2 regions of the Microbacterium sp. ZKA21 genome follow, and region 2 is predicted to be linked to the other one. Evidence: predicted binding sites of a transcription regulator. Region 2 holds the regulator's gene; the other holds the start of a gene.
What was found. The regulator HrcA, encoded in region 2, represses chaperone genes, less so after heat shock. The targets are predictions, from matches to a motif close to TTNGCACTCGNNNNNNNCGAGTGCNAA.
Positions count from the first base shown of each region.

Region 1: a site for HrcA is predicted at 13,268-13,294, ahead of groL (chaperonin GroEL). Genes of this name have one in related genera too.

Region 1 covers NZ_JBNPVV010000001.1:719,159-734,196, reverse strand. The annotation lists gene ispD (2-C-methyl-D-erythritol 4-phosphate cytidylyltransferase) at 1-1,007, shown strand, start outside; gene cysS (cysteine--tRNA ligase) at 1,047-2,540, shown strand; gene rlmB (23S rRNA (guanosine(2251)-2'-O)-methyltransferase RlmB) at 2,533-3,549, shown strand; gene M2317_RS03670 (NAD(P)-dependent oxidoreductase) at 3,564-4,205, shown strand; gene M2317_RS03665 (DUF4032 domain-containing protein) at 4,266-5,570, opposite strand; gene M2317_RS03660 (ABC transporter ATP-binding protein) at 5,655-6,761, opposite strand; gene M2317_RS03655 (DsbA family protein) at 6,979-7,965, shown strand; tRNA gene M2317_RS03650 (tRNA-Thr) at 8,039-8,114, shown strand; gene M2317_RS03645 (aldo/keto reductase) at 8,156-9,130, shown strand; gene M2317_RS03640 (MmcQ/YjbR family DNA-binding protein) at 9,118-9,513, opposite strand; gene M2317_RS03635 (SOS response-associated peptidase family protein) at 9,513-10,169, opposite strand; gene M2317_RS03630 (DMT family transporter) at 10,221-11,162, shown strand; gene M2317_RS03625 (nitroreductase family protein) at 11,164-11,715, opposite strand; gene msrB (peptide-methionine (R)-S-oxide reductase MsrB) at 11,712-12,140, opposite strand; gene M2317_RS03615 (DUF3263 domain-containing protein) at 12,304-12,561, shown strand; gene M2317_RS03610 (LytR C-terminal domain-containing protein) at 12,629-13,189, shown strand; gene groL (chaperonin GroEL) at 13,331-14,950, shown strand.
Region 2 covers NZ_JBNPVV010000005.1:261,549-276,586, reverse strand. The annotation lists gene M2317_RS12705 (ABC transporter family substrate-binding protein) at 1-1,010, opposite strand, end outside; gene M2317_RS12700 (dipeptide ABC transporter ATP-binding protein) at 1,173-3,104, opposite strand; gene M2317_RS12695 (ABC transporter permease) at 3,101-4,018, opposite strand; gene M2317_RS12690 (ABC transporter permease) at 4,018-5,001, opposite strand; gene lepA (translation elongation factor 4) at 5,240-7,093, shown strand; gene M2317_RS12680 (DUF1990 family protein) at 7,147-7,800, shown strand; gene hemW (radical SAM family heme chaperone HemW) at 7,800-9,041, shown strand; gene M2317_RS12670 (carboxylesterase/lipase family protein) at 9,031-10,455, opposite strand; gene hrcA (heat-inducible transcriptional repressor HrcA) at 10,566-11,594, shown strand; gene dnaJ (molecular chaperone DnaJ) at 11,597-12,709, shown strand; gene M2317_RS12655 (16S rRNA (uracil(1498)-N(3))-methyltransferase) at 12,713-13,441, shown strand; gene M2317_RS12650 (HIT domain-containing protein) at 13,511-13,858, shown strand; gene M2317_RS12645 (PhoH family protein) at 13,905-14,930, shown strand; gene ybeY (rRNA maturation RNase YbeY) at 14,959-15,038, shown strand, end outside.

The sequences.
Region 1 (15,038 bases), on a different contig from region 2:
CCGGGTTCGAGGGCGAGGCGGAGGCCGAGCTGCTCGCAGCGGCCGGGGATCGCGCAGACCTCGGCAGGGTTGTCACCGGAGGCAGCACCCGCCAGCTCTCCGTGGCGGCCGGACTCGGTGCGCTGTGGGGCGACGTCACCACCGTGCTCGTGCACGATGCCGCGCGGGCGCTCACGGCGGCGACGCAGATCGACGCCGTCGTGCGAGCGGTCACGGGAGATGCCGGCGTGATCCCGGTCCTTCCCGTCGTGGACACACTCAAACGCGTCGACGGCGCGACCGTCGTCGGCGCTGTCGATCGATCCGAGCTCGCCGCCGCCCAGACGCCGCAGGGATTCCCGCGACGTCCGCTCGAGGCCGCCTACGCGACCGCTCTTGCCTCCGGCATCGAGTACACCGACGACGCGGCGCTGTACGCCGCATCCGGGCACGACGTGCGCCACATCGCCGGGTCGGAGCGCGCCTTCAAGATCACCACGCCCGCCGACCTCGAACGGGCGCGGCACCTGCTGTCCGCGGCATCCGCTCCGGGCGTTCCGGTCATCGGGATCGGCACGGATGTGCACGCGTTCGGCGGCGAGGGCGACCTCTGGCTCGCCGGATTGGAATGGCCGGGGGAGCCCGCGCTCTCCGGGCATTCCGATGGGGATGCCGTGGCTCACGCGATCGTGGACGCGCTGCTCGGCGGGGCCGGACTCGGCGACATCGGCCTGCACTTCGGCACGTCGCATCCGGAGTACGCCGGAGCCCACGCCGAGGTGTTCCTCGCCCGCACCCTCGACCTGGTGACCGAGGCGGGCTGGAGCATCGGGAACATCGCGGTGCAGTTCCAGGGGAATCGGCCCCGATTCAGCACACGTCGCCCCGAAGCCGAGCAGGTGCTGTCGAACGCGCTCGGGGGAGCACGCGTGACGGTGTCGGCGACGACCACCGACGGGCTCGGGTTCTCCGGACGCGGCGAGGGCATTTCCGTGACCGCGATCGCGATGCTGATCCCGGCATCCTGAAGGGGCGGCTGTTCAGCACCGCCCCGGTAGGCTGGTGCGGTGATACTCCGCCTCTACGACACCCGCGCACAGCAGTTGCGGGACTTCGTGCCTCTCGATCCCGAGAACATCACGATGTACGTGTGCGGACCCACGGTGCAGTCCGGTCCGCACATCGGTCATGTGCGCAGTGCACTGAGCTACGACATCCTGCGGCGCTGGCTGGAGCTCCGCTACGGACGCGTCACCGTCGTGCGCAATGTCACCGACATCGATGACAAGGTCCTCGCGAACGGCACGGACGCCGAACCGTGGTGGGCGCTGGCGTACCGCATGGAGCAGGAGTTCGCGGCGGCGTACGCCGGCATCGGCATCCTGCCGCCGACATACGAGCCGCGCGCTACCGGCTCGATCCCGCAGATGCAGGAGCTGATCCAGACGCTCATCGAGCGCGGTCACGCGTACGCAGCCCCGGACGGATCCGGCGACGTGTACTTCGACGTGCGCTCCTGGACGCAGTACGGGGCTCTGACGCGGCAGTCCATCGACGCGATGGAGGCCGCGGAGGACGCGGACCCCCGCGGCAAGCGCAACCCGCAGGACTTCGCCCTCTGGAAGGGTGCCAAGCCGGATGAGCCGACGGATGCCGTGTGGCAGTCGCCCTGGGGTGGCGGACGCCCCGGCTGGCACATCGAGTGCTCGGCCATGTCGAAGCGCTACCTCGGCCCGGAGTTCGACATCCACGGCGGCGGGCTCGATCTGCGCTTCCCGCATCACGAGAACGAGCTCGCGCAGTCGACCGCGGCCGGGGACGGCTTCGCCCGGTACTGGGTGCACAACGGCCTGGTGACCGTGAACGGGCAGAAGATGTCGAAGTCGCTGGGCAACTTCACGCTCGCCGCCGACATCCTCAAGGCGCACGAGGACGACCCTATGGTGGTGCGATACGCGCTCGCCGCCGCGCACTACCGCTCGAGCCTGGACCTGACACCGGCCTCGTACGCTGAGGCCGAGACCGCGCTCGGCCGGATCCGCTCGTTCCTGAAGCGCGGCGAACGGACCTTCGCTGAGAACGAGGTGCGTCGAGGGAACGGCGGTGCGATGACCGAGACGCCGCACGCGACGGTCTCCTCCGACGCCGCAGCTCTGGATGCCGCGTCGGATGCATTCGGTCGCGTGCCCCGGTCGTTCGAACTCGCGATGAACGACGATCTGAACGTCCCGCAGGCGCTCGCCGTGCTGCACGAGTCGGTGCGGCGTGGGAACACGGCGCTGGACTCCGACGATCACGCCGGGGCGGAAATCGCATGGCACGAGGTCGGCGCCATGACGAACGTGCTCGGCATCGACCCGCGTGCGCCGCAGCAGACGAAGGGCGCGGGTGCCGAGGCATCCGCCCTGGACGCTCTCGTGCGCACGATGATCGACCAGCGTGCGCAGGCGCGCGCGGACAAGGATTGGGCCGCAGCGGATCGCATCCGCGATGCGATCGCGGCCGCAGGCATCACTCTGGAGGACACTCCGGACGGAACACATTGGAGTATCGATGGCTAAGCCAGGCAACCCCTCAGCGGGCAAGGGCAAGAAGAAGGGCCCGACCAAGGGCACAGGAGGCCTCGGCCGCAAGGCCCTGGAGGGCCGGGGGCCGACGCCGAAGGCGGAGGATCGCGCCTGGCATGTGGCCGGCAAGCGCAAGGCCGCGGCGGAGCGCTACGCGGCGTCGGGCGGAAAGGGCCGCCCTGGCGTCGCCGGCAAGCGCCAGACCTCGGGCGGCAACCCGAACCGTTCGGCCCGGTCGAAGGACAACACCGCCGACACCGAGACGGTCACCGGGCGCAACTCCGTGCTCGAGGCGCTGCGCACGAAGATCCCCGCGACCGCGCTGTACATCGCGCAGCGCGTCGAGATGGACGACCGCGTCAAGGAGATGCTCTCCCTCGCGAAGAACCGCGACATCCCGATGCTCGAGGTGACCCGTCAGGAGCTGGACCGCATGGCCGGCTTCGACGGCGTGCACCAGGGCGTCGCGCTCAAGGTGCCGCCGTACGAGTACGCGCACCCGCAGGACCTGCTCGAGCAGGTCATCGCCCGCGACGAGGTCCCCCTGTTCGTGGCGCTGGACGGCGTGACCGATCCGCGCAACCTCGGGGCGATCATCCGTTCGACCGCGGCGTTCGGCGGACACGGCATCATCCTGCCGCAGCGCCGCTCGGCCGGCGTCAACTCGGCGGCGTGGAAGACGAGCGCCGGAGCCGCGGCGCGCATCCCCGTCGCGCTGGCCACGAACCTCACGACGCAGCTCAAGGAGTTCAAGAAGCAGGGCGTGTTCGTCCTCGGTCTCGACGGCGACGGCGACGTCTCGCTGCCGCAGCTCGAGCTCGCCGACCGTCCGGTCGTCATCGTCGTCGGCTCGGAGGGCAAGGGGCTGTCGCGCCTGGTCACCGAGACCTGCGACCAGATCGTGTCGATCCCGATCTCGACCGCCACGGAATCGCTGAACGCCGGCATCGCGACCTCCGTCGCCCTGTACCAGGTCTCCACCGTCCGAAACGCGCTGAAGTAGCAGAGGGGAAGCACATGGCTCGCATCGTCGTCATCGGAGGAACCGGCTACGCCGGACGCCACATCGTCCAGGAGGCGGTGAGCCGCGGACACGAAGTCATCTCGGTCTCGCGCTCGAAGCCTGCGAATCCGGTCGATGGGGCGCTGGCCGTCCAGGGCTCGGTCCTCGACATCGAGTCCCTCGGCCACGTCTTCGACGGTGCGGATGCCGTGGTGTCCGCCCTCGCACCCCGCGGCGATATGACGGATGGTGTGCTCGGCGCGCTGCGCGGACTCATCGCGAAGCTCAGCGGAACGTCCACGCGCCTCGGCGTCATCGGCGGCGCTGGCGGCAGCCTGGTGGCACCGGGTGGCCCCCGTCTGTTCGATCAGGACTTCCCCGAGGAGTACAAGCACGAGGCGCAGGTCGGCATCGACTCGCTCGCGCTGCTGGAGGACTCGGATGCCGGTCTCGACTGGTTCTTCGTCCACCCCGCCGAGGTGTTCGGACCGTGGGCCGAGGGGGAGCGGACCGGTCACTACCGCGATGGCGGCGACGTCCTCGTGCGCGACGCCGAGGGGAAGTCGTTCATCTCAGGTGCGGATTTCGCGATCGCCGTGGTCGACGAGATCGAGCAGGGGAACCACCACCGCGAACGGTTCACCGTCGGTTACTAGTCCCCACGCCCACTCAAGACATCGCTTCGCGCTGTCTCGAGCCTCCGGGCGCGTGAGCCCTCAGACGAGGTCGCGCCAGTCGATCGCGGCGGTGTCGTCCGACACCGGGACCGCGTCGGTGATGACGGGGATCGCCGTCGTCTCGGTGGGCGGACCCATGATGGTGGCCTCGTCGCGCCGGTGGCGCAGCACCTCGTTGATGTAGCTCGTCAGCACCTCGGCCAGAGGCACTGATCGTCCCTGCGCCTGCGACAGATACCAGCGGTGTTCGAGCACCTGATGGAACACCTCCGCGGGCTCGAGCTTCGCGCGCAGGTCGTAGGGGATCGCCCGCACGACCGGTTCGAACACGCGCGTGAGCCACTCGTGCGCGTACATTTCCTCATCGGCCCAATTCTTCTTCGACCGTGCGCGGAACTCGTCCAGGTCGTTCAGCAGACGTCTCGCCTGATTCTCCTCGACGTCGAGACCGGTCAGCCGGATGAGGCGGCGCTGGTGGTGCCCGGCATCCACGACCTTGGGCTGGATCTCGACCAGCGTGCCGTCCGCAGTGGTCGACATCGACATCTCGTCGATGTCGAAGCCGAGGGCGTTCAGGCTCTCGACGCGTTCGGTGATGCGCCAGGTCTCGTTCGCCGAGAAGGACTCGTGAGCGGTGAGGGCATCCCACAGTGCGCGATAGGACGAGACGATGCCGTCGGCGATCGCCACGGCATCCACACCGTGTTCGAGGCGTCCGCCGGCTGCCAGATCCATGATCTCACCGGCGATGTTCGTGCGGGCGAGATCGAGGTCGTACGCCCGCTGACCGTCGGTGAGGCCCTCTTCGTGCAGTTCGCCGGTCTCGGCGTCGACGAGGTAGGCGGCGAAGGCTCCGGCATCTCGGCGGAACAGGGTGTTCGACAGCGAGACGTCGCCCCAGTAGAAGCCGACGTTGTGCAGCCGGACCAGCAGCAGCGCCAGCGCGTCGACGAGGCGGGTGGCGGTGTCCGGTCGGAGCACCCGCGTGAACAGGGCGCGGTACGGCATCGAGAAGCGCAGGTGCGACGTGACGAGAGCCGCCGGAAGGGCTTCGCCGTCGGCATCCGTCCTGCCGTCGATGACCGCCACCCTGGCCACGCACGGAACATCGAGCCTGGCGAGGCTGCCGAGCATCTCGTACTCGCGGCGGGCCATCTCGGCCGTCGTCTCCTTGACGGCGACGACGCGTCCGGAGAGGTCGGCGAAGCGCACCAGGTGCCGGGAGAGGCCCTTGGGGAGCGAGACGATGTGCTCGGACGGCCACTTCGCCAACGTCGTCGACCACGGCAGACCGAGCAGCCCCGGATCCACGGCGCTCGCGGTGATGCGCAGTGCGTCCTGCATGATGCTCCTCGATGGTCCGCGGTCGGGGGAAACGACGCGGCGCGGGCGACCAGAAGGTCAGCCCGCGCCGCGTGTGTGGTGCGCTTACGCCGCCGAGACGATCGGCTTGTCGTTCAGACGCTCACCCGACTCGATGTCGAAGGCGTGCACGTGGCCCGGGTTCGCAGCCAGCGTGACCGTCTCGCCCGCGTTCGGGTGGTTGCGGCCGTCGACGCGCGCGACGATGTCGGAGCGCTTGCCGTTGATGTCGGTGTGGCCGTACAGGTAGCCGTCAGCGCCGAGCTCCTCGACCAGGTCGACCGTGACCGCGAGGCCCTTGCCGTCGGCGGGGCCGACGGTGATGTCCTCGGGGCGGACGCCGACCGTGACCTGCGAGCCGTTCGCGCGGCCGACCGTGTCGCGGTCCAGCGGAACGACCTCGGAGCCGAACTGCACTCCGCCGTCGGCGAGGTCTGCGGCGAACAGGTTCATCGCAGGCGAGCCGATGAAGCCGGCGACGAACACGTTGTTCGGCTTCTCGTACAGGTCGCGCGGCGAGCCGACCTGCTGCAGGATGCCGTCCTTGAGGACCGCGATGCGGTCACCCATGGTGAGGGCCTCGGTCTGGTCGTGCGTGACGTAGACGGTCGTGACGCCGAGGCGACGCTGCAGCGACGCGATCTGCGTACGGGTCTGGACGCGGAGCTTGGCGTCGAGGTTCGACAGCGGCTCGTCCATGAGGAACACCTGGGGCTGGCGCACGATGGCGCGACCCATGGCGACGCGCTGACGCTGACCACCCGAGAGGGCCTTCGGCTTGCGGGTCAGGTAGTCCTCGAGATCGAGGAGCTTCGCAGCCTCGAGCACGCGAGCGGCGCGCTCATCCTTGCCGACGCCGGCGATCTTGAGCGCGAAGCCCATGTTCTCGGCGACCGTCATGTGCGGGTACAGGGCGTAGTTCTGGAAGACCATCGCGATGTCGCGGTCCTTCGGCGGGACGTCGGTGACGTCGCGGTCGCCGATGAGGATGCGTCCGGCGTTGACCTCTTCGAGGCCGGCGAGCATGCGCAGCGACGTGGACTTACCGCAACCGGAGGGGCCGACCAGGACGAGGAACTCGCCGTCTCCCACCTCGAGGTTGAGCTTGTCGACAGCGGGACGGGTTCCGCCGGGGTACAGGCGGGTGGCGTCATCGAAAGTGACAGATGCCATTGCATTTCTCCTTCACCGGCAGGTACGTGCCGGACGATCCGTTGTGATGGAAGCGGCGGGTTGCACCCGCCGTGGCCCACCGTTGGGCCGAGTTCAGTATGCCATGAGTTGCGGCATCTGGGTATTTCCCAGCCTGCCTCGTTAGCATCGACACCAGTGCTGCTTCATCTGGCGGCCATTTGGGGGAACCCGTCCCCGCAGACTTTCAAGAGGAACGATGTCGAGCGACGAAACGCCGAACGTCCCCGCCACCCGCAATACCCGCGAGGCGGTTCGGGAGAAGGCCCAGCAGGTCAATGCCAAGCAGTCCCGCGCGCGCATCGTGCGTCGGATCATCGTCGGACTGGTGGCGGTCGTCGCCGTCGGCGCTGTCGGCACCGCCGTCGCGATGGCGGTCAACTCGTCGGTCTCCGAGCCCACGTTGAACCCGGGCGGACTGGACGACGACGGTGTCGTCGTCCATGAGATCACGGGGGCCACGGTCAGCAGTGCCCAGATCCCCGCGACGCCCACGGCTGAGCCCACCGAGGCCGGCGAAGAGGCGACTCCGACGCCCGAGCCGACTGCGGCCGGAGCCGTCGACATCCACATCTACGTCGACTACCTGTCGCCGGGAGCCGGTGAGTTCGAGCGCGCCAACGCCCTCCAGCTGTCGGGCTGGATCACAGAGGGCGCGGCGACCGTCACGTACCACCCGGTCTCGCTGCTCACCGCGAACTCCAATGGCACGAAGTACTCGCTGCGCGCCGCTGCGGCTGCGGCGTGCGTCGCCGAGTATTCGCCGACCCAGTTCTACGCGTTCAACCACGAGCTGCTCGTCGGGCAGCCCGAGGTCGACAGCGACGGACGCTCGGACGTCGAGCTCGCGGACCTCGCGGTCGCCGTGGGCGTCGATGACGGCAAGAAGGTCCGCTCGTGCATCGAAGGCCAGGACTTCGTGTCCTGGGCGAAGGATGCCACCGCTCGTGCTCTCGAAGGCCCGCTGCCCGGTTCCGAGGATCTCGCACTGAGCGCGGCGCCGATGGTCGTCGTCAACGGCCAGGCGTACGTCGGCTCGCTGGACGACCCCGCCGAGTTCTCGCAGTTCGTGCTCACGGTCTCCAGCGACGCCTACTACGAGGCGGCGGAGACGGCGACGCCGACTCCCGCTCCGACCGAGACTCCGGTCACGACCGAGACGCCCACCGAGACACCTGCCGAGTGACCCTCCGCCGGCCGGTCGTCGACCGTTCGGTGCGGTGCCATAGAATCTCTGATGCGGTGCCTCGGCGCCGTACGCCGACTTAGCTCAGCTGGTAGAGCACCTGTCTTGTAAACAGGATGTCGCGGGTTCGAGTCCCGCAGTCGGCTCCATTCCGCCCTCACCTCCGCGCCGTCGTGTCAGGATGGCTGCTATGGACTACACGCATCTCGGACGCACCGGCACGCAGGTCTCTCGCATCGTCCTCGGGACGATGAACTTCGGCGATCGCACCTCGGAGGAGGACTCGTTCGCGATCATGGATCGCGCGCTCGAGCTCGGCGTGAACTTCTTCGACACCGCCAACGCCTACGGCGGAAGTGCGGGCCGCGGCGCGACCGAGGAGATCATCGGTCGCTGGTTCGCCGCTCGCCCAGGGGTTCGCGACGACATCGTGCTCGCCACGAAGGTGCACTCGCCGATGGTCGGCGGCGACGTCGTCAACGCCCGCGGTTCATCGGCCTGGCAGGTGCGCCGCGAGGCGGCCGGTTCTCTCCGCCGCCTGCAGACCGACCGCATCGACCTCTACCAGTTCCACCACATCGACCGTCACATCCCGTGGGACGAGATGTGGCAGGCCATGGAGATCCTCGTCTCGAGTGGCGAGGTGATCTACACCGGCAGCTCGAACTTCGCCGCCTGGAACATCGCGCAGGCGAACGAGATCGCGAAGCAGCGGCATTTCCTCGGCCTGGTCAGCGAGCAGTCGCTCTACAACCTCGCGCACCGCACGATCGAGCTCGAGGTCATCCCTGCGGCTCGGAATTACGGGCTCGGCATCCTGCCCTGGTCGCCGCTCAGCGGCGGGCTTCTGAGCGGCGGCTCCTCCGACGCGAACGCGCGTTCCAACACCGGTCGCGCCGCCGAGACCCGTGCCGAGCACGAGGACCAGGTCGAGGCGTACGAGCGCTTCGCGCAGGAACGCGGCTGGAAGCCGGCGGCTCTGGGGCTCGCGTGGCTGCTGCACCAGCCGGGCGTCACCGGGCCGATCATCGGTCCGAGGACCGTCGCGCAGCTGGAGTCGGCCGTCACCGCGCTCGACATCGAGCTCAGCGCAGACGACCTCCGCGCGCTGGACGAGATCTTCCCCGGCCCGGGCGGCCAGGCCCCGGAGGCCTACGCCTGGTGAGGTGACGCGACCCCGAACACGTTCGGATCGACCGGACGCTGAGCGCGGGGGAGCTTCTCGACGACGAGTCGGTAGGACTCGGTCACGAGCTCTTCCACGAGGCCCGGCTCGATGGACGGGCCCGGGGTCACCGAGATCCAGTGCCTCTTGTTCATGTGATAGCCCGGCGCGATGTCGGCGAAGGTCGCGCAGAGCGCCTCGGCATCCTCGGGGTGCGACTTCACGGTCACCATGGCACGGCCGGAGTACAGCGTCTGCAGCATGAACACCTTGCCGCGCACCTTGAAGACATCCCACTCCGGGCCGAACGGATGCTCGAGCCCGGCGCCGGGCAGCTCGTCCGCTCGTGCGGCGGCAGTCTGCATCAACGTTTCGTCATCCATCAGAACAGCTTCTCCGCGACGCCCTTGTCGTTGCTGCGCGGGGTCGCGATGACGCGTTCGTCCAGGGATGCCGCGGCCGCGAGCGCCTCGTCGATCACTTCGCGCCCGCCCTCGCCCAGCAGCCACTCGTGCGCGTAGTCGGTCGGGATCAGCACCGGCATCCGATCGTGGATGCCGGCCAGGTGCTCGGGAGCCGGGCGCATGACGATCGAGAAGCACGTGAACCATTCGCCGTCCGCGGTCCGGCCCCGCTGCGTCACCGCGGCCATGCCGAACAGCGCCCCGGTGTCGAGACCGAACTCGTGCCACACCCGATCGGGCTTCTGCAGCTCGAACCATCCGGTCGCAGGGACGATCGCGCGCGACCGGGCCTTCCCCGGCTGATCCTGCAGGCGCTCTGAGCGGGTGTTGATCGAGGGGAACCGAGCCGGTTCGCCGTTCACGAGGAATCCCCACCACGCCGGCTCGAGCGTCGTGTCCCCGTCCGTGGCGAGGACGATCGGGTTGAGATTGCGCAGATTCTTACCGGTCGGTCGCAGCGTCTCCCCGGCATTGCGTTCGGCCCACTCCCGCAGACCGTCGAGGATGTCGGCATCCGCTTCGGCCAGCAGCTCCGCATCGGTGAATCGAGGATCGAGTCCATAGCTCGCGCACATGCCGCAAGAGTATCCCCGACGTCCGACATGCGGTCGGGTAGCGTGGCAGGAGTGCCTCGTACCCGCCGACTGCCCGCGTTCGTCGCTATCGGCGGCGCGGTCTCGATCGGAGCGATGACCGCGATCCAGGCGCGCATCAACGGCGTCCTCGGCGTCCGACTCGGCGATGGGATCGTCGCTGGACTCGTCTCATTCGCCTCCGGTCTCCTGCTGCTCGTCGTCCTGGTCGGCGTGCTCCCCTCGGGACGTGCCGGAATGGCACGGCTGTGGCGCGGCATCCGGTCCAGGACGATCCCGGTCTGGATGCTGCTGGGCGGCGCCTGCGGGGCCTTGACCGTGACGACGCAGGGTCTGACCGGCGCCGTCCTCGGGGTCTCTCTGTTCACGGTCGGCGTCGTCGCAGGGCAGACGCTGCACGGGCTGGTCCTCGACCGGATCGGGTTCGGTCCTGCCGGCGTCGTGGCCGTCACCATGGGGCGCGTCGCCGGAGGAGCGCTGGCGCTCCTCGCGGTCGGCATCTCGCTCGGCGGCGACGTGCTCGCCTCGGCCCCGCTGTGGATGCTGCTGCTGCCGTTCGCGGCCGGTGTCGGCATCGCCTGGCAGCAGGCCGCGAACGGCCGTCTCGCGCAACGCGTCGAATCTCCCATGATCGCCACGACGACGAGCTTCATCGCGGGGACGATCGTCCTCGCGATCGGAACGGGTGCGAGCGTCGCCGTGAACGGGCCGCCGAACCCGCTGCCCGACGAGCCGTGGATGTACTTGGGCGGTCTCCTCGGGGTCGCCTACATCTTCCTCGGCGCGCGGCTGGTCGCGCAGACCGGGGTGCTGCTGCTCGGCCTCGGATCGGTGCTGGGACAGCTGGTGACGGCCGTGATCATCGATGCGCTCTGGCCCGCCGAGGCCGGCCCAGCGCTCTGGCAGACCATCGCGATGGTGGCGGTCGCCGTGATGAGCGTTCTCGTGGCGGTCATCCGTCCGCGCCGGCGCTGAGTTACTTCTTCTTGGTCTTCCCGGCCGGCATCGGGGTCAACAGGGACTCGGCATCCACGGGTCTGCGGCGTCCCGGCTTCTTCGCGGGCTTGCCGCCGACGTAGAGCCAGCCGAGGAGCTCCTCGTTCTTCTTCAGACCGTGCGCCTTCGCGACCGCCTTCGACCGCGTGTAGTGACCGGTGCGCCAGATGACGCCCCAGCCGGCCTCGTCGAGAAGCAGGCTGAGAGTGTGCGCGACGCCGGAGGCGACGGCCTCCTGCTCCCACCGGGGCACCTTGTCGCTCTTGCGATAGCTCGCTACCACGGCGATGAGAAGCGACGCGCGCAGCGGCTTGGACGATGGATGCCTGTCGCCCTGCGCCTTCGCGATGGCGGCGCCGAGCGCCTCGCGGTCCGCGCCGCGCAGCTCGATCAGCCGCCAGGGCTGCAGCGAGGAGTGATCGGCGACGCGTCCGGCCGCTGCGACGAGGGGGAGCAGCTCCTCGTGCGTCGGCGCCTGATCGGTGACCTTCGACCAGGACTGGCGGGCGAGGACCGCGTCGAGGGCGCTCACGACTGCGGGGTCGCCGGCGCGTCGGACGTCTCGGGCGTGAAGTTCAGCGCGAGCGAGTTCATGCAGTAGCGGTCGCCGGTCGGCGTGCCGAATCCGTCGGGGAAGACGTGGCCGAGGTGCGAACCGCAGCTGGCACAGCGCACCTCGGTGCGCACCATCCCCAGGGTCGTGTCCTCGATGAGCTCGACCGCGTCGGGGCGGACCGACTCGTAGAAGCTCGGCCAACCGCAGCCCGAATCGAACTTCGTGCCGCTTTTGAACAGTTCGGCACCGCACGCGCCGCAGGTGTACAGCCCCGCGCGCTCCTCGTCGAGCAGCTCGCCGGTCCACGCCCGCTCGGTCGCTGCTTGGCGGAGCACGGCGTACTGCTGGTCGCCGAGCTCCGCACGCCACTGCTCATCGGACTTGTTCACGCTGTAGGACATCCGGACCTCCTGAGTCGTCACAAGCCATTCTCTCGCGCCGGAGCGCGTGCCGGCGCGCGCGGGCTGGGAACTGGCAGAGCGTGGTTGCGCTCGTGGGGGCGGGCTCGGATCTCGTCGGGAGTCGCTCCCGAGTGCGGAGCGAGTCGCGGCGTAGGCTTCGGGCATGCTCGGAGATCTGACGGACCGCGATCGCGCGATACTCGCGCTGGAGGTCTCCTGGCCGCGGCACAGCGGTGCGAAGGAAGAGACGATCCGCACGCAGCTCGGCATGAGCCCCGCACGCTACTACCAACTGCTCTGGCGTCTGATCGACACCGAGCAGGCGCTCGCGCACGACCCGCTGCTGGTCCGGCGGCTGCGCCGGATCCGCGACGCCCGCGGCGCGCAGCGCACCGTGCGCATGCAGGGCTTCGTCGGCTGAGATCGGTGGCACGGCATCCTGAACATCCCTGAAGAGGATGCCGAGAAGCATGCCCTAGCATCGAGGGGTGTCCAAGCCCGCTCGTGATCGTTTCGACGATGTCCCCCGCACGTCCGGACGCGTAGGCGCTCATCGCGCTGAGAACCCCGGAAGCAACGGCTGGATGGTCCTGCTCTGGTCCGTCGTCGCCGCGCTCGTCCTGCTCGTCGTCGGCGTCTTCGTGTCGCTCATCGTCATGGGGCGCATCGTGCTGTTCCCTACTCCCGAGGCGTCGGTCGCGCCGGTTCCGGAGGACACCGGGATCGTGGACACGTCCTATTCCGTGCTGATCCTCAACGCCACGCCCGAGGACGGTGCGGACGAGGTGATGCGCGAACAGCTGATCAACGAGGGCTTCGACCCCGCTCTCGTGCTCACGAGTCCCGCATCGTCGCAGGACTTCCCGGAGACCACGGTGTACTACGTCGCCGAAGAGGATGCCGAGGCCGCCATCGGGCTCGCGAACCTGATCGGCGGAGCAGCCGTCGAGCAGAGCGACTACTACGCGGCCATGAACGACACCGACCAGTCGCAGCTCGCCGTCGTGATCGGCCTGGACGACGCGGACGAGGAGTCCACGGGCGAGTAGCGTCCGGTTCGTTCCGCGACTGTTTCTCTCTGCGCGTACGCGGCTTGCACTCGATGGGGTCGAGTGCCAGAATGGGCGTTAGCACTCGATCACTCCGAGTGCTAAACCGAACGTATACGTCCAGGAGGGACGACAAAACTCATGGCAAAGATCATCGCTTTCGATGAGGAGGCCCGTCGCGGTCTCGAGCGCGGCCTGAACATCCTCGCCGACGCTGTCAAGGTGACCCTCGGCCCGCGTGGTCGCAACGTCGTGCTCGAGAAGAAGTGGGGCGCCCCCACGATCACGAACGACGGTGTGTCCATCGCCAAGGAGATCGAGCTGGACGACCCGTACGAGAAGATCGGCGCGGAGCTCGTCAAGGAGGTCGCCAAGAAGACCGACGACGTCGCAGGTGACGGAACCACCACCGCGACCGTCCTCGCTCAGGCTCTGGTCCGCGAGGGACTGCGCAACGTCGCAGCCGGCGCCGACCCGATCTCGCTGAAGAAGGGCATCGAGAAGGCCGTCGCAGCCATCACCGAGGAGCTGCTCTCCAGCGCCAAGGAGATCGAGTCCAAGGAAGAGATCGCGGCCACCGCGTCCATCTCGGCCGCTGACGCCTCGATCGGCGAGCTGATCGCCGAGGCGATCGACAAGGTCGGCAAGGAGGGCGTCGTCACCGTCGAGGAGTCGCAGACCTTCGGCACCGAGCTCGAGCTCACCGAGGGCATGCGCTTCGACAAGGGCTACATCAACCCTTACTTCGTCACGGATCCCGACCGCCAGGAGGCCGTGTTCGAGGAGCCCTACATCCTCATCGCGAACTCGAAGATCTCGAACATCAAGGATCTTCTCCCCGTCGTCGACAAGGTGATCCAGGACGGCAAGGAGCTCGTCATCATCGCCGAGGACGTCGAGGGCGAGGCCCTCGCGACTCTCGTGCTCAACAAGATCCGCGGCATCTTCAAGTCGGCTGCCGTCAAGGCTCCCGGCTTCGGCGACCGTCGCAAGGCGCAGCTGCAGGACATCGCGATCCTCACCGGTGGTCAGGTCATCACCGAAGAGGTCGGTCTGAAGCTCGAGAACACGACGCTCGACCTGCTCGGCCGTGCCCGCAAGGTCATCATCACCAAGGACGAGACCACGATCATCGAGGGTGCCGGTGAGACCGACGCCATCGAGGGCCGCGTGACCCAGATCCGTCGCGAGATCGAAAACACCGACAGCGACTACGACCGCGAGAAGCTGCAGGAGCGTCTGGCGAAGCTCGCCGGTGGCGTCGCCGTCATCAAGGCGGGTGCCGCGACCGAGGTCGAGCTCAAGGAGCGCAAGCACCGCATCGAAGACGCCGTTCGCAACGCCAAGGCGGCCGTCGAGGAGGGCATCGTCCCCGGTGGTGGCGTCGCGCTCATCCAGGCCGGCACCAAGGCTCTGGATGCGCTCGAGCTCGACGGCGACGAGGCGACCGGCGCGAACATCGTTCGCGTGGCCATCTCGGCTCCGCTGAAGCAGATCGCCCTCAACGCAGGTCTCGAGCCGGGCGTCGTCGCGGCGAAGGTCGCGGAGCTGCCGATCGGTCAGGGCCTCAACGCGGCCACGGGCGAGTACGTCGACATGTTCGCCGCGGGCATCATCGACCCGGCCAAGGTGACGCGTTCCGCTCTGCAGAACGCCGCGTCGATCGCCGGTCTGTTCCTCACGACCGAGGCCGTCGTCGCCGACAAGCCCGAGAAGAACCCGGCTCCGGTCGGCGACCCGTCGGGTGGCATGGACTTCTGACCCTTCGCTCCCCACGCCCCACTCCAGACAGCGCTGGCGCGTTGCCCGGAGCCTCTGGGCGCGGGGGCCCCGGCTCAGGAACCAGAGG
Region 2 (15,038 bases):
TCGATGTTGATCGCCTCGAAGATCGCCTTGCGGACGTCGAGTTCGGCGAGCACCGGGTTCGCGGAGTTCAGCGTGAAGATCGCGTTCGCGGTCGCCTGACCCTTGTAGGTCTCGACGCCCTCGAGATCCTCGACCTGGGCGAGCAGCTCGGCGCTGCCGGTCTCGGCCATGTCGACCTCGCCGTTGCGCAGTGCGTTGACGGCAGCGGTCGGCTCCATCTGGATGAAGGTGACCTTGTCGAGGAGCGGCTCGTCGCCCCACCACTTCGGGTTCGGCGTGAGGGTCACGACGCCACCGGTCTTGTCGTAGTCCTCGACCGTGTAGGGACCTGCGCCCCACTCCGGGTGCCAGTCACCGAGGAACGCCGTGTTGAAGAGCTCGGGCGTGTTCACGGCCGGGTGCAGCAGCTGGGAGAAGACCATCTCGGGCCAGGCGAACTCGCCCTTGAAGGTGACGATCACGTCGTGGTCGTTCTCGCCGGCCTCGACGGACTCGATTTCCTTCCAGCCGTCGGTCGCGTTCGGGAGGTAGGCCTCGTTCTCGCCGTTCTGGGCCGTCCAGGTGGCCTGGAAGGCGGTCACGTCGATCGGTGTTCCGTCGTTCCAGACGGCTTTCTCGTTGACCTTGAAGTGCAGGACGGTCTTGCCGTCCTCGACACCGAAGGAGTAGTCATCCAGGTACGCCGGGTTCGGCTTGATCGTGCCGTCCGGGTCCATCAGCAGCACCTGCGGGCGGAACCAGGTTCCGACCTGCGTGACGCGCGCGTCGCCGTCGCTGTGGAAGTAGTTCAGCTGCTCGGCGATGTTCGAGATGGGGATGCGCAGCTCGCCACCGGTCGCGAGGTTCTCGCGGGGCTGGGGGTTGTAGTCTGCGCCTTCGACGGTCTGGGGGCCTTCGCCCTCGCCGCCGTTGCCGCCGCCACCGTTGCTCGCTGGTGCACATGCGCTCATGGCGAGTGCGAGGGCGCCGCCGAGAGCGGCGATACCCATCAGCTTCTGATGCCGTTTCATGGTACTCCTTAGTGCCTTTTGGCCTTACTTGGGATAGAGGCAGACTATGTCGCCTCCGGCGGGGAGATTGCGATGCACGCCGATTCGTTATCGGACTGTGCAGAAAGCGTCACAGGACTGTTCGATAACCGTCATCGTTTCGCCCCGGATGCGCGCTCCGGCTCAGCCGACCGCGGCCGTCGCGGCGTCGAATCCTTCGACCGGAAGGATGATCCGCTCGCGTGTGCGCTCGACATCGGGGTCCGGGATCGGGATGGCCGACAGCAATGCCTTGGTGTACGGATGCTGCGGGTTGTCGAAGACCTGATCGACATCGCCGTGCTCGACGAACGACCCGCGGTACATGACCGCGACCCGGTCGGCGATGTGCCGGATGACCGCCAGGTCGTGCGCCACGAACAGGTAGGAGAGCCCGAGCTTCGACTTGAGCTCGTCCAGCAGGTTGATGACACCGGCCTGGATCGACACGTCGAGCGCCGAGACGGGCTCGTCGAGGACCACGACCTTGGGGTTAGTCGACAGCGCACGTGCGATGCCGATGCGCTGACGCTGTCCGCCCGAGAAGGCCTGCGGGAAACGGTCGCTGTGCGCGGGATCGAGGCCTACGAGCGACATGAGCTCCTCGACGCGGTCGAAGACCTCGTTCTTGGGCATGCCGATCGCGAACATCGGCTCGGCAATGATGTCCCAGACGGTCATGCGCGGGTCGAGCGCGCCCATCGGGTCCTGGAAGACGATCTGCAGATCGCGACGGAGCTTGCGCTCCTCGGCACGGGACTTGATGTCGCCGACGCTCTTGCCCGCGATGCGGATGTCGCCGTCCTCCTGCTTGACGAGATCCATGATCTGCAGCAAGGTCGTGGTCTTGCCGCTGCCGGATTCGCCCACGATCGCGAGGGTCTCGCCCTGGCGCACATCGAAGTTGAGTCCCTTGACGGCGTGCACTTCGCCGACTTTGCGCTTGAAGAGCGAGCCCTTCATGAGCGGGAAGGTCTTGTTCAGGTTGATCGCTTCGAGCATGATCGGCCGCTCTTCGCGGGGCGTCTGCACGAGTGCGCTCTCGGGGATCTCCGGCAGGGGGAACACCGGCATCCCGCCGATCCGGCCCTCGTCGTCGATGTCGTCCGCACGGATGCAGGCGACGGTGTGGTCTCCGCCGCCTTCGGTGGCGATGCGCTCCAGTGTCGGCTCTCCCGTGCGGCAGGCGTCGATCGCGATCGGGCACCGCGCCGCGAACGGGCAGGCATCCGGCAGATCGATCAGCAGCGGCGGGTTGCCCTTGATCGGGATCAGCGGGACCTTCTCAGCCTTGTCGACCCGAGGGATCGCACCGAGCAGGCCGATCGAGTACGGCATCCGCGTGTGGTAGAAGAGTTCGCGAACCGCCGCGTGCTCGACAGGCTTGCCGGCGTACATCACGAGGACGTCGTCGGCCGTCTTCGCCACCACGCCCATGTCGTGAGTGATCATGATCATGGCGGCGCCGGTCTCATCCTGCGCCTTGCCCATGAGCTCGAGGATCTGCGCCTGGATGGTCACGTCGAGGGCCGTGGTCGGCTCGTCGGCGATGATCAGCTTCGGGTTGTTCGCCATCGCGATCGCGATGACGACGCGCTGGCGCATACCGCCGGAGAACTCGTGCGGGAACGCCTTCATGCGGCGCTCGGGCTCCGGGATGCCGACGAGCGAGAGCAGCTCGACCGCGCGGTCCCACGCATCCTTCTTCGACAGGCTGCGATGCACCGTGAGGGCTTCGATCAGCTGGTCGCCGATGGTGAAGACCGGGGTGAGCGAGGTCAGCGGGTCCTGGAAGACCATCGACATGCCGTTGCCGCGGATCACGGAGAGCTGCTTGTCGGTCTTGCCGATGAGCTCCTGGCCGTCGTAGATGATCGAGCCGGTGACCTTGGCGTTCTCGTCGAGCAGGCCCATGATCGCGAGCGACGTGACCGACTTGCCGGATCCGGATTCGCCGACGATGCCGAGCGTCTTGCCAGATTCGAGATCGAACGAGACGCCGCGCACGGCATCCACGCGTCCGGCCTCGGAGGGGAAGCTGACCTTGAGGTCGCGGACGGACAGTACTGTACTCATGCGCGACCTCCAGCCGCCGAAGTCGGATCCAGGGCGTCGCGCAGGCCGTCGGCGATGAGTGCCATCGACACGGTCAGCAGCGTCAGCGCGAGGGCGGGGAAGTAGAACAGCCACGGAGCACTGACGAGGGTGCTCGAGCCGTAGCCGATCAGCGCACCGAGCGAGACGTCGGGCAGCTTGACTCCGAATCCGAGGAACGACAGCGCGGTCTCGGTCAGCACCGCCGAGACGACACCGAGCGTGAAGTTGATCACGAGCAGCGAGCCGATGTTCGGCAGCATGTGCCGGGTGACGATCTTCAGGCCTGGCAGGCCCGCGTAGCGCGCTGCGTGGATGTACTCGCGCTCGCGCAGTGAGAGCGACAGCGTCCAGATGATGCGCGCCGGCATGAACCAGCCGACCACGAACACCATGACCAGGGAGATCACGATCCAGTTGCCGCCCGCGTCGTTGGAGATCATCGCGAGGATCAGGAAGTTCGGGATCACCATCATGAAGTGGATCACGATGAGCATGATCCGCTCGTACGGGCCGCGGAAGTACGCAGCCGTCGCGCCTACGATAGCGGAGACGGCCGTCGTGCCGAACGCGACGACGACGGCGATCATCATCGAGCGCTGAAGACCTGTCGCCACCTGCGCGAAGTTGTCGTTCCCGGATCCGTTGGTGCCGAACCAGTGCTCGGCCGACGGCCCCTGGCGCAGCGCCAGGAAGTCGAGATCCGACGGGCTGTACGGCGAGATGAGCGGCCCGATGATCGCGAACAGCACGAGCAGGATGAGGATCACGATGCCGATCAGTGCACCGCGGTTGCGCATGAAGCGGCGCGTGTACAGCTTCATGAGCGACGTGCGCTTGCGCGTCTTCAGCTTGTTCTCGATCTCCGCAGAGACCTCGATCGCTTCGATGGACATCAGTTCACCCGCACTCTCGGATCGAGGATGACAACGGTGATGTCGGCGAGGATGGCGCCGATCGCCGTCATGAGGGCACCGAACGCGGCGACCGCGACGACGCCGTGGATGTCGTTGCCGTTCAGGGTCGTGATGAAGTACCGCCCCATGCCGTTCCAGTTGAAGATCGTCTCGGTCAGGACCGCCCCCGTGAAGACGGCGGGGATCGTGAACGCGACCTGCGTGGTGACGGGGATCATCGAGGTGCGCAGGGCGTGCTTGCGGATGGCCTGCTGCTTCGTCAGTCCCTTCGCGCGTGCCGTGCGCACGTAGTCGGCCTTGATGTTGTCGAGCAGCAGGGAGCGCTGCAGGAAGTGGATGCCGGCGTACCCGGTGATCACAAGGCTCAATGTCGGCAGAGTCAGATGCTGGAGGACGTCCACCAAGACGGGGAAGAAGCCCTCGACCCCGGGGCTGGAGGAGCCGACGACGTAGAACACGGTGGTGCCGACGGCGTTGTTGAAGTTGATCGCGAGCAGCACGAGGGCGAAGCCCGACACCACGGTGGGGATGTTCATCGTGATGATGCTCGTGCCCTGGCCGATGCGGTCGGCGAGCTTGTACTGCCGCGACGCTGTGTACACGCCGAGCGCGATGCCGAGGATCGTCGTGATGATGGTCGCGCCGAGCACCAGCTCAGCGCTGACCCAGACGCGGTAGGCGACCTGCTCGTTGACCGACTCTCCGGTGGGTCCCATGCCCCAGTCCCAGTGGAACAGGATGTTGGAGAACCAGGTCCACCACCGCTGGAACAGCGGGATCGAATCGCTGAGGTTCCGAGGGACGAGAAGCGCATCGATCTGCTCGGGTGAGAGCGGAGGCCGGCGTCCGACGTAGTTGTTCTCGGGATCGAGATAGTTCCATGCCAGGAAATAAGTGATGTTCGTCGCGATGACGATCATCAGCACCCACCCCAGGAGGCGGCGCACGAGGTACTTGATCAAGGTGTTGAGTCTTTCTCTATACAGACGCGCGCGGGATCTTCCGACGCAACGCTGGGTCGGGATGATAGTCAAGCACCATCCGCGGTCTTGCGCGATGCAACACCGTTACGTGTCTGTTACGGAGTCGTATCGCCTGTGGAACTCAGTGTCACTGAGAGAGCCAAGGCAACTTCGCGAGACTATCACTGGTTTCGACGAATCGGGGATTAGGGACGGCTCACCGTAGAATCGTCGAGACATGTCACCACGCGCTCTCACCCCGCTCTCGCCTGCCGCGACGCCGCCTTCGCAGATCCGGAATTTCTGCATCATCGCCCACATCGATCACGGCAAGTCGACCCTTGCCGACCGGATGCTGCAGATCACCGGAGTCGTCTCCGATCGCGACATGCGCGCGCAGTACCTGGATCGGATGGACATCGAGCGCGAGCGCGGCATCACGATCAAGAGCCAGGCCGTCCGGATGCCGTGGCAGATCGACGGCGACACGTTCGCGCTGAACATGATCGACACCCCCGGCCACGTCGACTTCACGTACGAGGTGTCGCGCTCGCTGGCCGCGTGCGAGGGCGCGATCCTGCTCGTCGACGCCGCCCAGGGCATCGAGGCCCAGACGCTCGCGAACCTGTACCTCGCGCTCGAGAACGACCTGCACATCATCCCGGTGCTGAACAAGATCGATCTCCCGGCCGCCGACCCGGAGAAGTACGCCAAGGAACTCGCCTCCCTCATCGGCGGCAAGCCGGAGGACGTGCTGCGCGTCTCGGGCAAGACCGGCGTCGGAGTCGAGGAGCTCCTCGACCGACTCGTGCAGGAGATCCCCGCTCCTCAGGGCGACGCGGACGCACCGGCACGCGCGATGATCTTCGACTCCGTCTACGACGCGTACCGCGGTGTCGTCACGTATGTCCGCATGGTCGATGGCAGCCTGAGCCCGCGCGAGCGGATCCAGATGATGTCCACCGGAGCGACGCACGAGGCTCTCGAAGTCGGCGTCTCCAGCCCGGAGCCGGTGCCCTCGAAGGGCCTGGGGGTCGGCGAGGTCGGTTACCTCATCACCGGAGTGAAGGACGTCCGGCTGTCGAAGGTCGGTGACACGATCACGACGGCGCGCAAACCATCCACTCAGGCGCTGCCGGGCTACACCGACCCGAAGCCGATGGTGTTCTCGGGCATCTATCCGATCGACGGCAGCGACTACGCCGAGCTGCGCGAAGCGCTCGACAAGCTCAAACTCTCCGATGCGTCGCTGCAGTACGAGCCCGAGACATCCGTGGCGCTCGGATTCGGCTTCCGCTGCGGGTTCCTCGGACTCCTGCACCTCGAGATCATCACCGAGCGACTCGAGCGCGAGTTCGGCCTCGACCTCATCACGACGGCGCCGAGCGTGATCTACGAGGTGCTCACGAGCGACACAGGCGAAACCGTCACGGTCACGAACCCGAGCGAGTACCCGGACGGCCGTATCGGTTCGGTGTCGGAGCCAGTGGTGAAGACCGCGATCCTGCTGCCCAAGGACTATGTCGGCACCGTCATGGAGCTCTGCCAGTCCCGACGCGGAACTCTGCTCGGCATGGAGTACTTCTCCGAGGAGCGCGTCGAGCTGCGCTACAACATGCCACTCGGCGAGATCGTCTTCGACTTCTTCGATCAGCTGAAGTCCAAGACGCAGGGGTACGCCTCGCTCGACTACGAGCCCGCCGGCCAGCAGGAAGCGGACCTGGTGAAGGTCGACATCCTCCTCCAGGGCGAGAAGGTCGATGCGTTCAGCTCGATCGTGCACCGCGACAAGGCGTACGCCTACGGCACGATGATGGCCGAGCGGCTGCGCAAGCTCATCCCTCGCCAGCAGTTCGAAGTCCCGATCCAGGCCGCGATCGGCGCGCGCATCATCGCCAGAGAGACCATTCGCGCGATCCGCAAGGACGTGCTCGCCAAGTGCTACGGCGGTGACATCACCCGCAAGCGCAAGCTGCTCGAGAAGCAGAAGGAGGGCAAGAAGCGCATGAAGATGGTCGGCCGCGTCGAGGTTCCCCAGGAGGCGTTCATCGCAGCGCTCTCCGGTGATGTCGAGGGCAAGGAGAAGAAGTAGTCGGCTCCGCGGGTCGGAGGACCCTCTCAGGGAGGATGGGTAGGCTGGAGATCATGCGGCGCGGTACCTTCCGAGACGACACGGTGGACTATGCGGCCGTGGGGGCGACTCATGCCCCCGACCTCATGCAGTATCCGCCGGAGCACAGCATCCCCGCGGAGAACGCCTGGCGGATCGGCAGCGGAGCCGAGCGCTTCCGGACGGCGGGTGACGCACTGCTGTCCTGGACGGCGCAGCGCGCGGCCGGACTCTCCGTCGACGATGTCCGCCCGGCACCGGGACCCTCCTACTCGGGCGTCAGCTTCGATGCCGAGGGCAATGCGATCGCGCCCAGCCGTCGTGACGTCGAGCAGCGCTTCGATTCAGAGGGGCTTCCGTACGCCGGCGCCGGCATGACCGTGCATCTGCGCGGCCGCGTCGCCGGGATGCGCGCGGATGCCGAACTGCGTGTGATCTCGGTGACCGAGGACGCCAGGCGCATCGGCTTCGTGCTGGGCACCGTCGGCGGGTCCGTGGTGAAGGGCGAGGAATCGTTCGACATCGAGTGGCGCGAGGACAACGACGAGGTCTGGTTCACGGTCCGTGCGTTCGACGCGCCGAGCGGCCTGCTGTATCGCACGCTTCCGGCGCTCGTGAAGCGTCGTCGTCGTGAACTCTTCGCACGGTACCTGCGGGCGATCTCCCCGTTGTACGCGACTCCGCTCTGATGGCGGGGCCCCTTCCGATCGGCGATCCGGCACCCGTCGACGGTCGCCTGCCCGCCGATCTGCGGATCGACGGCGAGACTCCGTTCTCGGCGTACCTGCACGTGCCGTTCTGCCGGGTGCGCTGCGGATACTGCGACTTCAACACGTACACGTCGAGCGAGTTGCGCGGCGCGAAGCAGGAGGACTACGCCACGACGCTGATCGCCGAGATCGACCTCGCGCGTCGAGTGCTCTCGGACGCCGGCGCGCTGCGGCCGATGGACACCGTCTTCTTCGGCGGTGGCACGCCGACGCTGCTCCCGGCGGGCGATCTGGCACGGATGCTGACAGCGGCGGCTGATGCCTTCGGGCTGCGCGACGGGGCGGAGGTCACGGTCGAGGCGAACCCGGACACGGTCACGCCGGAGGTGGCGAAGACGCTCGTGGATGCCGGGGTCACGCGTCTCTCGATCGGAATGCAGTCCGCGGTGCCGCACGTGCTCGCCACCCTGGACCGCACGCACGAACCGGCGAACGTGCGCACCGCGGTCGAGGCGGCGCGCGACGCCGGACTCGCCGTGAGCGTGGATCTCATCTACGGAGCGCCGGGGGAGTCGCTGGCCGATTGGGAGACCTCGCTGGATACTGCGCTGGCACTGTCGCCGGATCACATCTCCGCATACGCGCTCATCATCGAGGACGGCACGAAGCTCGCGCGTCAGATCCGCCGCGGCGAGGTCCCGAAACCGGACGACGATCTGCAGGCCGACATGTACGAGCTCGCCGACCGCCGTCTCGCGGATGCCGGGTTCGAGTGGTACGAGGTGAGCAATTGGGCTCGCCCTTCGACAGGCTCAGGTGCCGAATCGACGGGCAACCGCTCGCGTCACAATCTCGCCTATTGGCGCGGTACGGACTGGTGGGGGTTCGGCCCCGGAGCCCACAGCCATGTCGCCGGGCTGCGCTGGTGGAACGTCAAGCATCCGGCTGCGTATGCTCAGCGGCTCGCGGCATCCGAGTCGCCGGCAGCCGGCACCGAACGGCCGGATGAGGAGTCCCGGATGCTCGAGCGGGTGCTCCTGCTGAGCCGGATCCGTGAGGGCATCGCGATCGCCGATCTTCCCGATTCGAATCGTTCGCGCGTTGCGGGCCTGATCGCCGATGGCCTCGTCGAGCCCGCCGCAGCGCTCTCCGGCCGCGTGCAGCTGACGCTGAAGGGTCGGCTGCTGGCCGACGCAGTGGTGCGCGAGCTCACGGACTGAGCGGCAGCAGATCCAGAGGCTCCTGCCTGCGCTGGGGACCATCGCTGATCCGTGTGTCGTACCGGCGGGTCGTTCGGCTCTCGTCGAAGGCCGGCCAGCCCGGATCTCCCGTCGCGATGAAGCGGATCCAGTCCGCATTCATCGCGGCGGCCAGCTCCCGCGGAGCATCAGGGCCCGCGAGTCGGTGCGACTCGGCATCCGCGAGTCGGTCGAAGACGAAGCCGAGCTCGAGCGCGTGCGCGGCGCGCAGGTCACGCACGGGGCTCTGCCACGCGAATTCGTACAGGTAGGTCGGCGACGGCTTCGCCGTGGCGACGCGCGTGGCCGGTGCGCGGAGGATGGCATCGGTCGCCACCTGGCCGAAGATCTCACCGGTGGAGGCGCCGGGCCACGCGCTCCGGTAGGCGCGGATCGCGCGCGCGGGGATACGCAGCGCCAGGCGGGCGGCGAACAGCTTGAGCTCCGTCACGCCGGCGAGTGCCTCGGGCGTGAACCAGAGCCGGTACTCGTCCGTGTTGGATCCGATCAGCAGGGGCGTCTCGATCGAGGCGAGTACGTCGTGCGGGGAACGCGGCAGGCTCTCGGGGTCGATCGTGAGCTGGAACCCGGGAGCGCCGCCCAGCGGCGAGCTTCCGGTCGCGTGCTGCCGGCGCGCCTCGAGTAGCTCATCCGGCGCGACAGCTGCGAAAGCGTCCCTCGTCGGTCGGATGCCGAGCCGCTTGGCGAGCTGGGCCGTGACGCGACCGGCCTTCTGCGCGGACTGCGCCTGCAGGGGGCCGGACTGGATGATCGCCCGGGAGACAAGCGCCCGTGAATCGTCACGGGCGAGGAGACCGGCGACGAGTGATCCACCGGCCGATTCACCCATCACGGTGATGCGCGCGGGGTCGCCTCCGAAGGCCGAGATCTCACGATGCACCCACTCCAGGCCGGCGGCGACGTCGCGTAGCCCGAGGTTGCGCGGCGCACCGTCGAGGACCGAGAAGCCCTCGGACCCGAGCCGATAGCCGATCGAGGCGAAGACGACACCGGCCCTGGCGAAAGCCGTGCCGTCGTAGCCGGGCAGGGCCGGCGCTCCGCGCTCGAAGGCGCCGCCGTGGATCCAGAGCACCACCGGTGCCCCGGCGGCGCCCTCTGGACTCCAGACGTTCGCCGTGAGGATGTCGTCGCCGGGGATCCTCACGCTGCCGAGCAGTTCGCCGATCGCCCCGGGGTACGGCAGCTGCGGGGCGGTGGGGCCGAACGCGGTGGCGTCGCGCACACCCTCCCAGGCGGCGGGCGGCTGCGGTTCGTGGAAGCGGTTCGCACCGAACGGCGGGGCCGCGTACGGGATGCCGAGAAAACGTCGGATCCCGGCATCCGCTTCGCCCTTCAGGATGCCGGTGGAGATGGTGACCTGAGGGTGAGCGCTCATGTCCTTCATCGTACGGGCGCGCCCGATCCGCGACATGAGCGCGGTCGGACTCGAGCGACGGGTAGAATTGGCACTCGGAAGCAGTGAGTGCCAGCGGGAGGAGAGCGGTCATGGTCACTGAGCGCGGTCTGCAGGTGCTCCGGGCGATCGTGCAGGACTATGTCGCCACGCATGAGCCGGTCGGGAGCAAGTCGATCGTCGACCGCTACTCGTTCGGTGTCTCGGCGGCGACCATCCGCAATGACATGGCGCTGCTCGAGGACGAGGAGCTGATCACGGCTCCGCACACGTCGTCGGGGCGGGTGCCGACGGACAAGGGCTATCGGGTCTTCGTCAACCACCTCGCCCAGTTGCGTCCGCTCTCCACGGCACAGCGCAGCGCGATCGAGATGTTCCTCGCGGACCCGACCGATCTCGACGACCTGATGGCGCGTACGGTCCGCGTGCTCACGCAGCTCACCGGACAGGTGGCGCTGGCGCAGTATCCGTCGTTCGCGCGCGCGCATCTCACGCATCTCGAACTCGTCGCGCTCGCACCGAATCGGCTGCTCGTCGTGCTCGTCACCGACGCCGGGGGCGTCTCCCAGCGCATCGCCGGTCTCCCGGTCGATCTGGACGAGGCCGAGGTCGCAGTGCTGCGTGCCCGGTTGTCCGCATCCATCACCGGGCGGGCCGTGAGCGAGGCGCGCGAACTGGTCGGCGCCCTCGCCGCGACGGTGAAGCCCGGGCGCACCGACATCGCTCAGCGCGTACTGGCCGGCGTCATCGCAGAGGAGCTGGACGAGTTCCGTCAGGAGAAGCTCGTCATGGCAGGAGCTGCGACTCTGGCTCGACGGGAACAGGACTTCCGCGGCAGCATCCACCCGCTTCTCGAGGCGATCGAGGAGCAGGTGACGCTGCTGCGGCTGATGAGCGAGATGGTGACCGACGAGCAGGGACTCGCGGCCAGCATCGGCACGGAGAACGAGCCGTTCGGTCTGGGCGAGGCCTCGATCGTGGCGAGCAACTACGCCACCCCTGGCGGGATGGCGCGGGTCGGCGTGATGGGCCCGACCCGGATGGACTATCCGAGCAATCTGGCGGCTGCGCGGGCTGTGGCCCGCTACCTGTCCCGGTTGCTCGACGAAGACGAGAGGTGACTGTGGCGGACCACTATGAGGTCCTCGGGGTGTCGCGCGACGCGTCCCAGGACGAGATCAAGAAGGCGTACCGGCGACTGGCGCGGCAGCTGCACCCGGATGTGAATCCGGGTGACGATGCGTCGGAGCGGTTCAAGCTCGTCACGCACGCATACGACGTGCTCAGTGACGAGGAGTCGCGACGCCGCTACGACATGGGCGGCGACGACAACGGCGGATTCGGTGCCGGCGGCTTCGGCGGGTTCGGGGACATCTTCGAGACGTTCTTCGGCGCGGCGGGCGGCGGCCGGAGTGCGCGCCCCCGATCTCGTCGCGAGCGCGGCCAGGATGCACTCGTGCGGGTCGATCTCGACCTCGGAGACGTGGTCTTCGGCGCGCACCGGGACATCGAGGTCGACACCGCGGTGCTCTGCGAGACGTGTCAGGGCTCCTGCTGCCAGGAGGGCACGTCGCCCGTGACGTGCGACATCTGCGGCGGCTCCGGGCACGTGCAGCGTCAGGTTCGGAGCCTTCTCGGCAACGTCGTCACCTCCCAGCCGTGCGGAACGTGCGAGGGCTACGGCACGACGATTCCGTACCCGTGCGCGACATGCGCCGGTCAGGGCCGGGTCCGCTCGCGCCGGACGGTGTCGCTGGACATCCCGGCCGGCGTCGAGACGGGGCTGCGCCTGCAGCTGCCCGGTTCCGGCGAGGTCGGCAAGGCCGGCGGTCCGAACGGCGATCTGTACGTCGAGGTCTCGGTCGCGTCGCACGCCACGTTCAGCCGCGAGGGCGACGATCTGCTCGCGACCCTCGAGGTCGCGATGACGGATGCCGTCCTCGGCACGGAGACGACGATCGACGGGCTCGACGGACCCGTAGACCTCGAGATCCGGCCGGGTGTGCAGTCCGGTGATGTCCTGACCATCAAGGGCCGCGGCATCACGCCGCTGCGCGGCACGCAGCGCGGCGACCTCCGGGTCGGAGTGCAGGTGCTCACGCCCACCAAGCTGGATTCGGCCCAGCGCCGCCTGATCGAGGACTTCGCGAAGAAGGCCAAGGCGCCGAAGCCTCAGCTCGCACAGTTCCAGCAGGGGCTCTTCTCCAAGCTCCGCGACCGGTTCCGCGGGCACTGAGTCATGGCGCTGCACTTCGTCGTCGAATCCGCGTCGGATGCCGGTGAAGGGAGCATCGTCTCGCTCACGGGTGCCGAGGCGAAGCACGCCGCCGTGGTCCGCCGTGTGCGGGTCGGCGAGACGATCACGATCGGGGACGGCGCCGGGGTCTGGCTGGACGGTTCGGCCGTCGATGTATCGGCGTCGCGCGTCGACGTCCGTATCGGACGCCGCCACGAGATCGCGAAGCCGTCTCCGCGTCTGGTGCTCGTGCAGGCGCTCGCGAAGGGCGACCGCGACGAGCTCGCCGTGCAGGCGTCGTGCGAACTCGGAGTGGATGAGATCGTGCCCTGGCAGGCGGCGAGGAGCGTTTCGCGCTGGGAGGGGCCGAAGGCCGCGAAGGGGCGCGAGCGCTGGGCGTCGATCGTGCGCGAGGCCGCCAAGCAGGCGCATCGCGCCTGGATCCCGACAGTGTCGCCGGTGAACTCGACGGCGCAGCTCGCGCAGCGCGCGGGGGAGGAGCGGATGCTCGTGCTCGACCCCACGGCGGAGGATCGTCTGTCCCTGGTCGAACCGGACGGACGCGACCTCGTGCTGGTGGTCGGACCGGAGGGCGGAATCGCGCCGGAGGAGCTCGAGCGTCTCTCCGCGGCCGGTGCGGAGCGGGTGCGCCTGGGCGACACCGTGCTGCGCACGTCGACCGCGGGGCCTGCGGCGATCGCCGTGCTGTCCGCGAGCCTCGGGCGCTGGTGACCCGGATCCGGTGACGGCGTCGGCTCCGACCCACGGCCGCCGCTGTCCGGCGCCGGATAGACTGGCCCCATGACGTCGCCCTCGATCTTCACGCGCATCCTCACCGGGGAGATCCCCGGTGAGCTCCTGCTCGACGACGAGCGGGTCTTCGCGATCCGCGACATCAACCCGCAGGCGCCTCTGCACGCGCTCGTGATCCCCAAGACCGAGCAGTACCGCGATGTCACCGAACTCGCAGCGGGGGACCCTGGGCTGCTGGCGGAACTCGTCGCCGCCGCGAAGCGGCTCGCCGACGAGCATGCGGACGGCGAGTACCGCCTGATCTTCAACAACGGCGCGCGCGCAGGTCAGTCGGTGTTCCACGTGCACGCGCACGTTCTCGGCAACCTGGGACAGGACGACCTCGTTGGCCTCTGACGATTCGAGCAGCGTCACCGAGCGCATCTACGCCGACGGCATCGCCATGGTGCAGCTGCTCGGCCCGCAGGACCGCCTTCTCCGGATGCTCGAGAAGGAGCACCCGGATGTCGAAGTGCTCGTCCGGGGCAATGAGATCACTCTCTCCGGCGACGCCGTTCGCGTCGCCGCCGCCAAGACCCTCGTGGAGGAACTGCTCACGATGACGAAGCAAGGCCACGACCTCGCCCCGAGCGACGTCAGCAGCTCGGCCCGGATGCTCAGGCAGGAAGGCGGCCCGCGCCCGAGCGAGGTGCTCGGCGAGGCGATCCTGTCCACGCGCGGCAAGGTGATCCGCCCGAAGACTCTCGGCCAGAAGGAGTACGTCGACGCGATCGAGGAGAACACGATCGTCTTCGGCATCGGCCCGGCCGGCACCGGAAAGACCTATCTCGCGATGGCGAAGGCGGTCCAGGCGCTGCAGCGCAAGGAGGTGACCCGGATCATCCTCACGCGTCCTGCAGTCGAGGCAGGGGAACGGCTCGGATTCCTCCCCGGCACGCTGACCGACAAGATCGACCCGTACCTGCGCCCGCTCTACGACGCGCTCAACGAGATGATGGACCCCGAGATCGTGCCGCGCCTCATGGCCACCGGCACGATCGAGGTCGCCCCTCTCGCCTACATGCGCGGGCGCACGCTCAACGACTCCTTCGTCGTGCTGGACGAGGCGCAGAACACCACACCCGAGCAGATGAAGATGTTCCTGACGCGACTCGGGTTCGGCACGAAGATGGTCGTCACAGGTGACATCACACAGGTCGACCTTCCACAGGGTGCCTCCGGACTCCGTCTGGTGACGCGCGTGCTCAACGAGATCGAGGACATCCACTTCTCCCGGCTCACGAGTGCGGACGTCGTGCGGCATTCGCTGGTCGGACGCATCGTCGACGCGTACAGCGAATACGACGAGCAGCGCACGGCCGCCAAGGTCGAGCGCGAGCAGGCGCACGAGTTCGCGAACCGCGCCGACCGGCGCACCGGGCTGCGGCCAGGACCGAGGGACCGGATGCCGAAGCGAGGGCTGTCATGAGCCCGAGCGAGCCCGAGCGAGGACGAGCATGATCGAGATAAACAACGAGTCCGCCATCGAGATCGATGAGACCGTGCTGCAGCGGCTCACCGACTTCAACCTGGCTCA